Regions from separate parts of the Kribbella sp. NPDC104740 genome, predicted to be linked through region 2. Evidence: riboswitches for the same ligand, from Rfam matches in the RefSeq annotation. Region 2 holds a riboswitch; the other holds the start of a gene.
The links. Region 2 has a riboswitch for S-adenosylmethionine ahead of ACZ6Z4_RS16325 (aminotransferase class V-fold PLP-dependent enzyme). Riboswitches for the same ligand answer to the same signal wherever they lie in the genome.
Positions count from the first base shown of each region.

Region 1: it holds a riboswitch for S-adenosylmethionine, as region 2 does, so the genes downstream of both, thrC (threonine synthase) here and ACZ6Z4_RS16325 (aminotransferase class V-fold PLP-dependent enzyme) in region 2, are expected to answer to the same signal.

Region 1 is NZ_JBVJNV010000001.1:912,170-916,576, reverse strand. It holds gene ACZ6Z4_RS04345 (GH92 family glycosyl hydrolase) at 1-914, opposite strand, end outside; gene ACZ6Z4_RS04340 (ubiquitin-like small modifier protein 1) at 1,017-1,295, opposite strand; gene thrC (threonine synthase) at 1,292-2,551, opposite strand; SAM riboswitch class I at 2,563-2,703, opposite strand; gene ACZ6Z4_RS04330 (helix-turn-helix domain-containing protein) at 2,846-3,805, opposite strand; gene ACZ6Z4_RS04325 (cation:proton antiporter) at 4,156-4,407, opposite strand, start outside.
Region 2 is NZ_JBVJNV010000003.1:48,342-52,748, reverse strand. It holds gene ACZ6Z4_RS16330 (prolyl oligopeptidase family serine peptidase) at 1-1,095, shown strand, start outside; gene ACZ6Z4_RS16325 (aminotransferase class V-fold PLP-dependent enzyme) at 1,208-2,563, opposite strand; SAM riboswitch class IV at 2,579-2,692, opposite strand; gene ACZ6Z4_RS16320 (hypothetical protein) at 2,960-3,676, shown strand; gene ACZ6Z4_RS16315 (DinB family protein) at 3,866-4,381, shown strand.

The DNA of each region.
Region 1 (4,407 bases), on a different contig from region 2:
AGCGCGGTCCGGAAGATCTGCCGCTGCTCCGGCGTTCCGCCCTCGATCTCGACCTTCTCCAGCACGGCGGCCCAGGCCGCGCGCGCGTCGGCGGCGACCTGGTCGAAGTCCCAGCCGGGGAGGTCGTGGGCGAGGTTGCGGCGGGCGCCCTCGACGCTGGTGAACGAGATCCCCGACTTGACCAGCACCGGCCCGGCCACGTCGAGCTCGATGAAGAACCCGGCGTCCGCGGCGGCCGTCGTACGGGACGGCTCGGTGCGCAGGTCGTCACCGTCCCAGGTCGTGAAGCTCTTGACCGGCTGCGAGAGCTGCAGCGAGAAGTACACCGTGTACTCCGGCCCGGTCCCGCAGATCCAGCCGCCGCCGCTGCGGTCGCAGCGCATCCAGCCCTCGACCGTGTGGTCGTCGACCAGGACGACGTGCTGCTCGACCGAGTGCGATCCGTCGAACCCGACCCGGCGGGACAGGTCGATCTTGATCCGGGCCGGCCCGGCCTCGGCGTACGTGAACCGGATGATGCCCGCGCGCTCGGTCGCGGTCAGTTCGGCGCGTACCTGGTACCGGTCGAGGTCGACGGAGTAGTAGCCGGCCTTCACGACCTGGTTGCGGTAGCGGCTGTTGGCGGCGACGCGCCCGGTCACCAGCGGTCCGGTCTGCGGCATCACCTGCAGGTTCCCGAGGTCGCCGTAGCAGCCGATCCCGCCGAGGTGGGTGAAGCTGAACCCCTCGATGGTCTCCATGTCCGCCGAGTAGCCGCTCCCGTGGTCGCCGCCGCTGACCGTGTCCGGACTCAGCTGCACCATCCCGAACGGCCGCACCGGTCCCGGGAACGTCTTGCCGCACGCCGTGTCCGGCGACGTCGTCAACGCCCCGATCAACGGATCGATGTCGTCGACAGCCTCACGCTGACTCATGCCGGTCCTCCACAGCTCCGCTCCATGTCCGGACATAGCATGCCAGAAACCTCCGAGACCCCCGGCCGGTCGGCCGGGGGTCTCGGAGGACGAGTGGTCGGGTCAGCAGCCGCCGGCGACCGCCGGGATGATCGAGACCTGGCCGCCGTCCTTGATCGAGGTCTGCAGCCCCTCGGCGAACCGGACGTCGTCGTTGTCGACGTACACGTTCACGAAGCGGCGCAGCTCGCCGGAGTCGTCCAGGACGCGGCCCTTGATGCCCGGGTACGACGCGTCGAGCGACTCCAGCACCTCGCTCAGGGTCGAGCCTTCGACGGAGACCTCGGACGCGCCCTGGGTGTAGGGCCGCAGGATGGTCGGGACGCGGACACTGACGCTCACTGCAGACCTGCCTTCACGAAGGCGTCGTACGACGCGGGGATGGTCACCTTCGGGCCGACCCGGTCGGCCACCGCGTCGAGCGTCTTCAGCCCGTCGCCGGAGTTGATGATCACGGTCTCGGCCTCGGGGTCGAGCTGCCCGGTCGCGATCAGCTTCTTCAGCGTCGCGACGGTCACGCCGCCGGCGGTCTCGGCGAACACACCCTCGGTCCGGGCCAGCAGCTGGATGCCCTCGACGACCTCTTCGTCGCTGACGTCCTCGATCGCACCCCCGGTCCGCCGGGCGACGTCGAGCACGTACGGCCCGTCGGCCGGGTTGCCGATCGCCAGCGACTTGGCGATGGTGTCCGGCTTGACAGGCTTCACCACGTCGTGGCCGTCGCGGAACGCCTGTGCCACCGGCGAGCAGCCGGTCGCCTGCGCGCCGTAGATCTTGTAGTCGGTGGCGTCGACCAGGCCCAGCTTGCCGAGCTCGGTGAAGCCCTTGTCGATCTTGGTCAGCTGCGAGCCGGAGGCGACCGGGATCACCACCTGCTGCGGGATCCGCCAGCCGAGCTGCTCGGCGATCTCGAAGGCCAGCGTCTTGCTGCCCTCGGAGTAGTAGGGCCGCACGTTCACGTTGACGAACGCCCAGCCCTCCTCCTCGCCGGCGATCTCGGAGGCGAGCTTGTTCACGTCGTCATAGTTGCCGTCGACAGCGACCAGCGTGCCGCCGTACACGGCGGTGGTGATGATCTTGGGGCGCTCGAGGTCCTTCGGGATGAAGACGACCGAGCGGATACCGGCCCGGGCGGCCGCGGCGGCGACCGCGTTGGCCAGATTGCCGGTGGAGGGGCAGGCGAAGACCTTCATGCCCAGCTCACGGGTGGCGCTCAGGGCACTCGCGACCACGCGGTCCTTGAAGGAGTGCGTGGGGTTGCCCGAGTCGTCCTTCACCCAGAGCTTCCGCAGCCCGAGCTCGCGGGCCAGGTTCTGCGCGTCGATCAGCCGGGTGTAGCCCGGCTCGGTGTTCGGGTAGCTGGCCACGTCGACCGGGACGGGCAGCAGCGGCTGGTAGCGCCAGATGTTCTTGGGTCCGGCCTCGATCTGCTCGCGGGTGATCGTCGGGTACTCGTACCCGACCTCCAGCGGACCGAAGCACTCCATACACGCGTAGAACGGGCCCAGCTCGGACTTCGCCCCGCAGGCCCGGCAGCTCAGGTGCGTTCCGTTGCCGAAGGCACCTGCACGGATGGTGTGGGTGGCGGTCTGGCTCATGGAGAGGTTCCTCCTCATCTTCCCCGGGCGCCGGATCTCGGCGTGGGACGGATTTGGCACCGGTCCGCCGCGAGCGCCTCAGGAGGAGGCCTCCACGGGGAGGGTTGCCGGGACTTCAACGGGCCGTTTCCCTCAGTCCCTCTGGATGAGCAGGTTCGAGGTTACCCAATCGGGTCCATATTGTGTCTGGTGATCCCAACATCCGAGACGGCAGATCTCAGCCTTGCGCGACGCTCCGCGTTCGGCTTGCGAGCCCCGGTACGACGCCCGAAGCTCCCCCGAGCGGCGCCTCGCTCACCCGGCGGAGCGCTCGCGGAACGTCCGCCGGTACGCCGACGGCGACGTCTGCACCGCCTTGGCGAAGTGGTGCCGGAACGTCACCGGCGTCGCGAACCCCGCGGCCAGCGCGATCTCCTCCACCGGCGCGTCCCCGGTCTCCAGCATCGCCAGCGCCGCCTGGATCCGCTGGGCGATCAGCCACTTCGCGGGCGTCGTACCGGTCTCGCGCGTGAAGTGCCGCAGATACGTCCGCGGCGCCAGCCCGGCCTCCCGGGCCAGATCCGGTACGCCGATCGGCTCGGCCAGGTGCTCCAGCGCCCACCCCAGACTGCGCGCGACCGGCGCGTCGACCGGGTCCGGCGGCATCGGCGACTCGATGTACTGCGCCTGCCCGCCGGCGCGGTACGGCTGGATCACCAGCCGCCGGGCGACCGCGTTCGCGACGGCAGCGCCGAGGTCCTTCCGGACGAGATGCAGCGCGAGGTCGAGCCCCGCCGCGCAGCCGGCGCTGGTGAGCACGTCGCCCTCGTCGGTGTACAGCGGCTCGGGGTCGACGTGGATCGCCGGGTAGCGCTCGCGGAGCTGCTCGGCGTACCGCCAGTGCGTGGTCGCGCGGCGCCCGTCGAGCAGCCCCGCGGCCGCGAGCGCGAAGGCGCCGGAGCAGATCGAAACGATGCGCGCCCCGCGGCGATGCGCCGACTGCAGGGCCTCGATGAGCTGGGGAGACGTGGTCGCCGAGGGGTTGGCGACGCTCGGCACGACGACGGTGTCGGCGGCCGCGAAGTCGTCCAGCCCGTACGGCGTCGACAGCGTCGCGCCGCCGATCACGCGGATCGGGTCGGGCGTCTCGGTGCAGACCTTGAGCTCGTACCAGGGCTGGTCGATGTCGGGCCAGACCAGCCCGAACACCTCGATCACGATCCCGGCCTCGAACGCGGTCATGCCGTCGTACGCGAGCACCGAGACTGTCGCCATGGCAAAATCTTAGCGATAGGCGTCTACTACGCCACTTCTCGCCGAGGCCGAGCGCTCGGACGATGGAGACATGTTCGAGAGACTGAAGGACTTCCTGGCCGGGATCCACGCCGCCGCGGCCATCCGGCACGGCGCGAAACCGCCGGCCCGCGCTCGGCGCGTGCCCTCGTACGGGCCGTCGCCCCAGGTCCGCGGCCGCACCTCGCCGTCCGCCCCGGACGCCCACCACTGTTCAACCTCGTCGCGCGCGGCGTGTCGCGGGCGACACGCCGTGGCCGGCGAGTCGCGCGCGGCGTGTCGCGGGCGACACGCCGTGGCCGGCGAGGTTGGTCAGTGGTGGGTGTCCGGGCTCACTCCCCACGACGCCGTTCGAGCATCCGCATCAGCGGCGTCGCGGCGACACCGTGCACGACCACACTCAGCACGACCGTGAACCCGACCGTCGCCCACAACCACGGCAGGTCGTCGGCGAAGTCGGCGCCGGCGTACGCGAGGTAGAAGATCGACCCCACCCCCCGGACGCCGAACGCCGCCGTCACCCAGCGCTCCGAGCGGCGCATCTCCGTCCGGTGCAGGCTGAGCCAGGCGGTCAGCGGCCGCAG
Region 2 (4,407 bases):
GAGAGCTCGGCGACGCTGCTGGAGGTCCACGGGACCGAGGGCGGCCTGGTGACGGTGTCGCTGGCCGACGCGCAGCCGGTGCTGACGCTGTACGACGTCGACGGTGGCAATGCCCAGGTCGTCCCGGCCGGATCCGGTGGACTGGTCGGGGTGAACTCTTCGATGAAGTCTCCTGAGGTGTTCGTCGGCTTCTCGACGACCGTCGATCCAACCGTCGCCTACGTGATCACCGACGGCACGGCCCGCGCCCTTCCGGAACTGGTTCCGCCACTGACCTCCTACACACCTCCCGGTGTGGTGGTCGAGCGTCGAGTCGACCCCGCTCGTGAGGTGCCGTACTACCTGATCAGCCGGAGTGATCTCGGCTTCGACGTGCCGCGGCCGACGCTGCAGTGGGGGTACGGCGGCTTCCGCATCCCCGTCTTCGCCGACTACCGGCCGGGCTGGCCGGCGTGGCTCGCCGCTGGGGGAGTGCTGGTCGTCACCAACCTGCGGGGCGGCGGTGAGTTCGGGAGCGAGTGGCACGACGCTGGGCGGCTGGCGAACAAGCAGGCTGTGTTCGACGACTTCATCGCGGTGGCCGAGCACCTGGTCGCTACTGGAGTGACGACGCCTGGGCAGCTGGCGATCCATGGGCGCAGCAACGGCGGCCTGCTCGTCGGAGCCGTGATGACGCAGCGGCCTGACCTGTTCGCCGTCGCCCTGCCCGGCGTCGGCGTACTGGACATGCTGCGCTTCCACCTGTTCACCGTGGGCGCGGGCTGGGCGTCGGACTACGGTCTGCCCGACGACCCGGCCCAGTTCGAGGACCTGCTCGCCTACTCGCCGCTGCACAACCTGCACGACGGTACGGCGTACCCGGCGACGCTCGTGGTCACCGGTGACCACGACGACCGGGTGGTGCCGCTGCACAGCCACAAGTTCATCGCCGCGCTGCAGCACGCGCAGGCGGGGGAGGCGCCGGTGCTGGCCAGGATCGAGGTCGACACCGGTCACGGGTTCGGGAAGCCCGCGGCCATGGTCGCTTCGGAGTGGGCCGACCTGCTGGCGTTCGCCGCTCACCACACAGGTCTTTCGGTGCCGTCTTCGCTCTAGCGCTTGCTGCCGCCGGAGCTGCAGCACTCACCAACCTCGCCCTCGGGCGATCTCGCAGGCCTCGCCGAGCGGTGGCTCGGCCTGGTTCAGCAGGTTGGTGAGTGCTGGGTGTTCACCAGATCTGCGGAGCGTCCAGGTCCCGCGGGTCGTCGGCCGGCTGGCAGCCGTGCGCCGACTCCTCGTACTGCCGCGTGAGGCCCTTGGTCGCCAGCGTGCGCACCGCTCCGACCAGCCGGTCGACGTGCTCGCGCGTCGTGCCGAGCCCGAGACTCGCCCGCACCGCCGTACCGGAGTCCTGCAGCAGGTGACCGACCAGCAGGTGCGCGCAGAACTTCCCGTCCCGTACGCCGATCCCGTACTCCGCCGACAGCGCCGCCGACACCAGCGTCGAGTTGAGTCCGTCGATCGTGAAGCAGACCGTCCCCACCCGATCGGCGTCGGCACCGAAGATGTCATAGGTCTCGACACCCTCGATCTGCGCCAGACCGGTCCGCAGCCGCGCGAGCAGGTTGCGCTCGTGCTGCTCGATCGCCTCGCGGTGCTGGGCGATCGCCGCGCACGCGGCGGCCAGGGCGATCGCGCCGATCACGTTGGGGGAGCCGCCCTCATGCCGCGCCGGGCCCTCGTTCCAGACCGTCGTGTCGGTGGTGACAGCGGCGGTCGCGCCGCCGCCGTACAGGTACGGGTCGGCGGCGTTCAGCCAGTCGGAGCGTCCGATCAGCGCGCCGGCGCCGTACGGCGCGTAGAGCTTGTGCCCGGACAGCGCGACCCAGTCGACGTCCAGCTGCTCGATGTCGACCTCGCGATGCGGAGCGAGCTGCGCGGCGTCCAGACAGATCCGCGCACCGTGCGCCCGGGCGACGGCGGCGAGCTCGGCGACGGGGAAGATCTCACCGGTCACGTTGCTCGCGCCGGTCACGACGACCAGCCGCGGGCCCTCGGGCGCCTGACGCAGCGCGTCGGCGACCGCGCTGACCGCCCCTGCGGTGGTGGTCGGCGCAGGGAGCCGGACGGTCCGCTCAGCCGGCCAGGGGAGCAGCGCCGCGTGGTGCTCCGACTCGAACACGATCACCGTCGCGTCGGCCGGCAGCGCCTTGGCGAGCAAGTTCAGTGCGTCGGTGGTCTGCCGAGTGAAGATCACCTGGTCGTCCTCGCGAGCGCCGACGAACGCGTGCACCTCTCGGCGAGCGCGCTCGTACCACTGCGTGGTGATCCGCGACGCGTACCCGTTGCCGCGGTGCACCGACGCGTACGACGGCAGCGCCGCCTCGACAGCCCGGCGTACGGACTCCAGACACGGCGCACTCGCCCCGTGGTCGAAGTTCGCGTAGTCGGTGACCCGGCCGTCGGCCAGCGGCACCAGCAGGTCCGCGCCGACCGTGGCCGGGATGCTGCCGGTGGTGAGCCGGGCGACCGCCTGCCGCGTGCTGGTGGCGTTGGCCGGCTCGAGAATGGAGAGGATGGACATGCTGCTGCTCCCGGAAGTCCGCACTTGCCGAACGGGGTGTCCGCACGGCCTGGTCCTCACCCGGGGCACCCCACCGCGGTGGAGGGTTGCCGTCCAGCTAGCCGGGGCTTGTCGCTGGCTCTCATGACCTGCCGAAGACGTTAGCCGGGGGAGTGGTGGGTGCGCCAGCAGCTATCTCGCTGTGTGAGACCTCGTACCGCATTATGAGATGGGGACCGCGTGCCCACGACCTCGGCCGATCAGCCAGCGGTTGACCGGAACGCGGTGACCAGTGTCATGCCCCGGCGGGGTGCCGGCCCGCTCCCGCCCCCTCTCCTCACCCCCGCCTTGTTCACGGCCCCGACGGGGAACCCGGCGGACGGTTCACAGCATCTGAGTCGGAGAGAGGTGATGACCATGCCGTGGTGGAGCCAACCGAAGTGCCCGGTGCGACCCGAAGAACGAACCTGGATCGAGGAATCCCTCGACTGGTTCGTCACGACCTTCGGCGACGAGCCGCTCCACCGCCCGGTAGTGCTCCCGGCCGCGGAGTTCTTTCCTTCGTCCTACACCGGCGCCGAGGCTGATGTCCGTGCGGTCTTCGCGACCGTCGCCCACCTCGTCGACGTACCGGTGGACCGCATCGACCTCGACCTGGAACCCGACGACGCCTTCGACGACCTCGTCGACGGACTCCCGATGGAGATGAGCTCCCGCGGCGCAGCCGCGCACTGGCGGCGCCGCAACGGTCGCTCGGTGATCACCGTCGAGATGGCGAAAGCTCGCCAGCCGGTCGCACTCGTCGCCGCCATCGCCCACGAGCTAGGCCACGAACGCCTCATCGGCGAAGGCCGCAGCGACCCCGACCGCCGCGACGACGAGCCCCTGACCGACCTCTTCACGGTCTTCTTCGGCTTCGGCGTCTTCACCGCGAACGCCGCCTTCGAATACAGCCGCTCGCAGACCGGCTGGCGCACGAGCCGCCTCGGCTACCTCACGGAGGCGATGTTCGGCTACGCGCTAGCCCGCTACGCCTGGCTCCGCGACGAGCCCGACCCGCTGTGGGCCGCAGCACTCGACACGAACCCGCGCACCTACCTGAAGCAGGGCCTGAAATACCTGAGCGCGAACTGAGCCCCTGCCGGGGGGGATGCGGGAGATGTGGGAGATGTGGGGCTGCGACGCGTTCCTGCCCGGCGGCGACAGCGCGGGCAGCCGCCCGGCGACCGGGGCCGCGGGGATGTAGGGCTGCGGGGACGCGGCGCTGCGAGGACGCGGGATACCGGGATGCGGGCTGAGCCCTCGCCGGGGGAGGATGCCGGGATGACTTGGACCGCCCCCGCCGTCGAGCGCCCGACCGGCTCGCTCGTCGCCCCCGAGCGCGAACTGCTCGCCGGCTACCTGGACTTCTACCGCCAGACCCTGCTCCACAAGTGCGCGGGCCTGACCCCGGAGCAGCTCGCCCAGCGCAGCGCCCCGCCGTCCACCCTGTCGCTGCTCGGCCTGATCCGGCACGCGCGCAAGGTCGAGCGGATCTGGTTCCGGATCCACTTCGCCGACGTACCGGCCGAGCCGGTCTTCGACCCAGCGCTCGGCAAGGACGCGGACTTCGAGCTGATCGACGCGGCCGACGCGCAGGCGTCGTACGAGGCACTGATCGAGGAGTGGAAGCTCTCCGACGAGGCCGTCGTCGGCCGCTCGCTCGATGACCGCTTCACGTTCTCCGGCGAGGAGTCGTCGCTGCGGATGATCTACATCCACCTGATCGGCGAGTACGCCCGCCACAGCGGCCACGCCGACCTCCTCCGCGAACACCTGGACGGCGTCACCGGCGCCTGACGCGGCTCCTTGCCCAACGCAGCCCA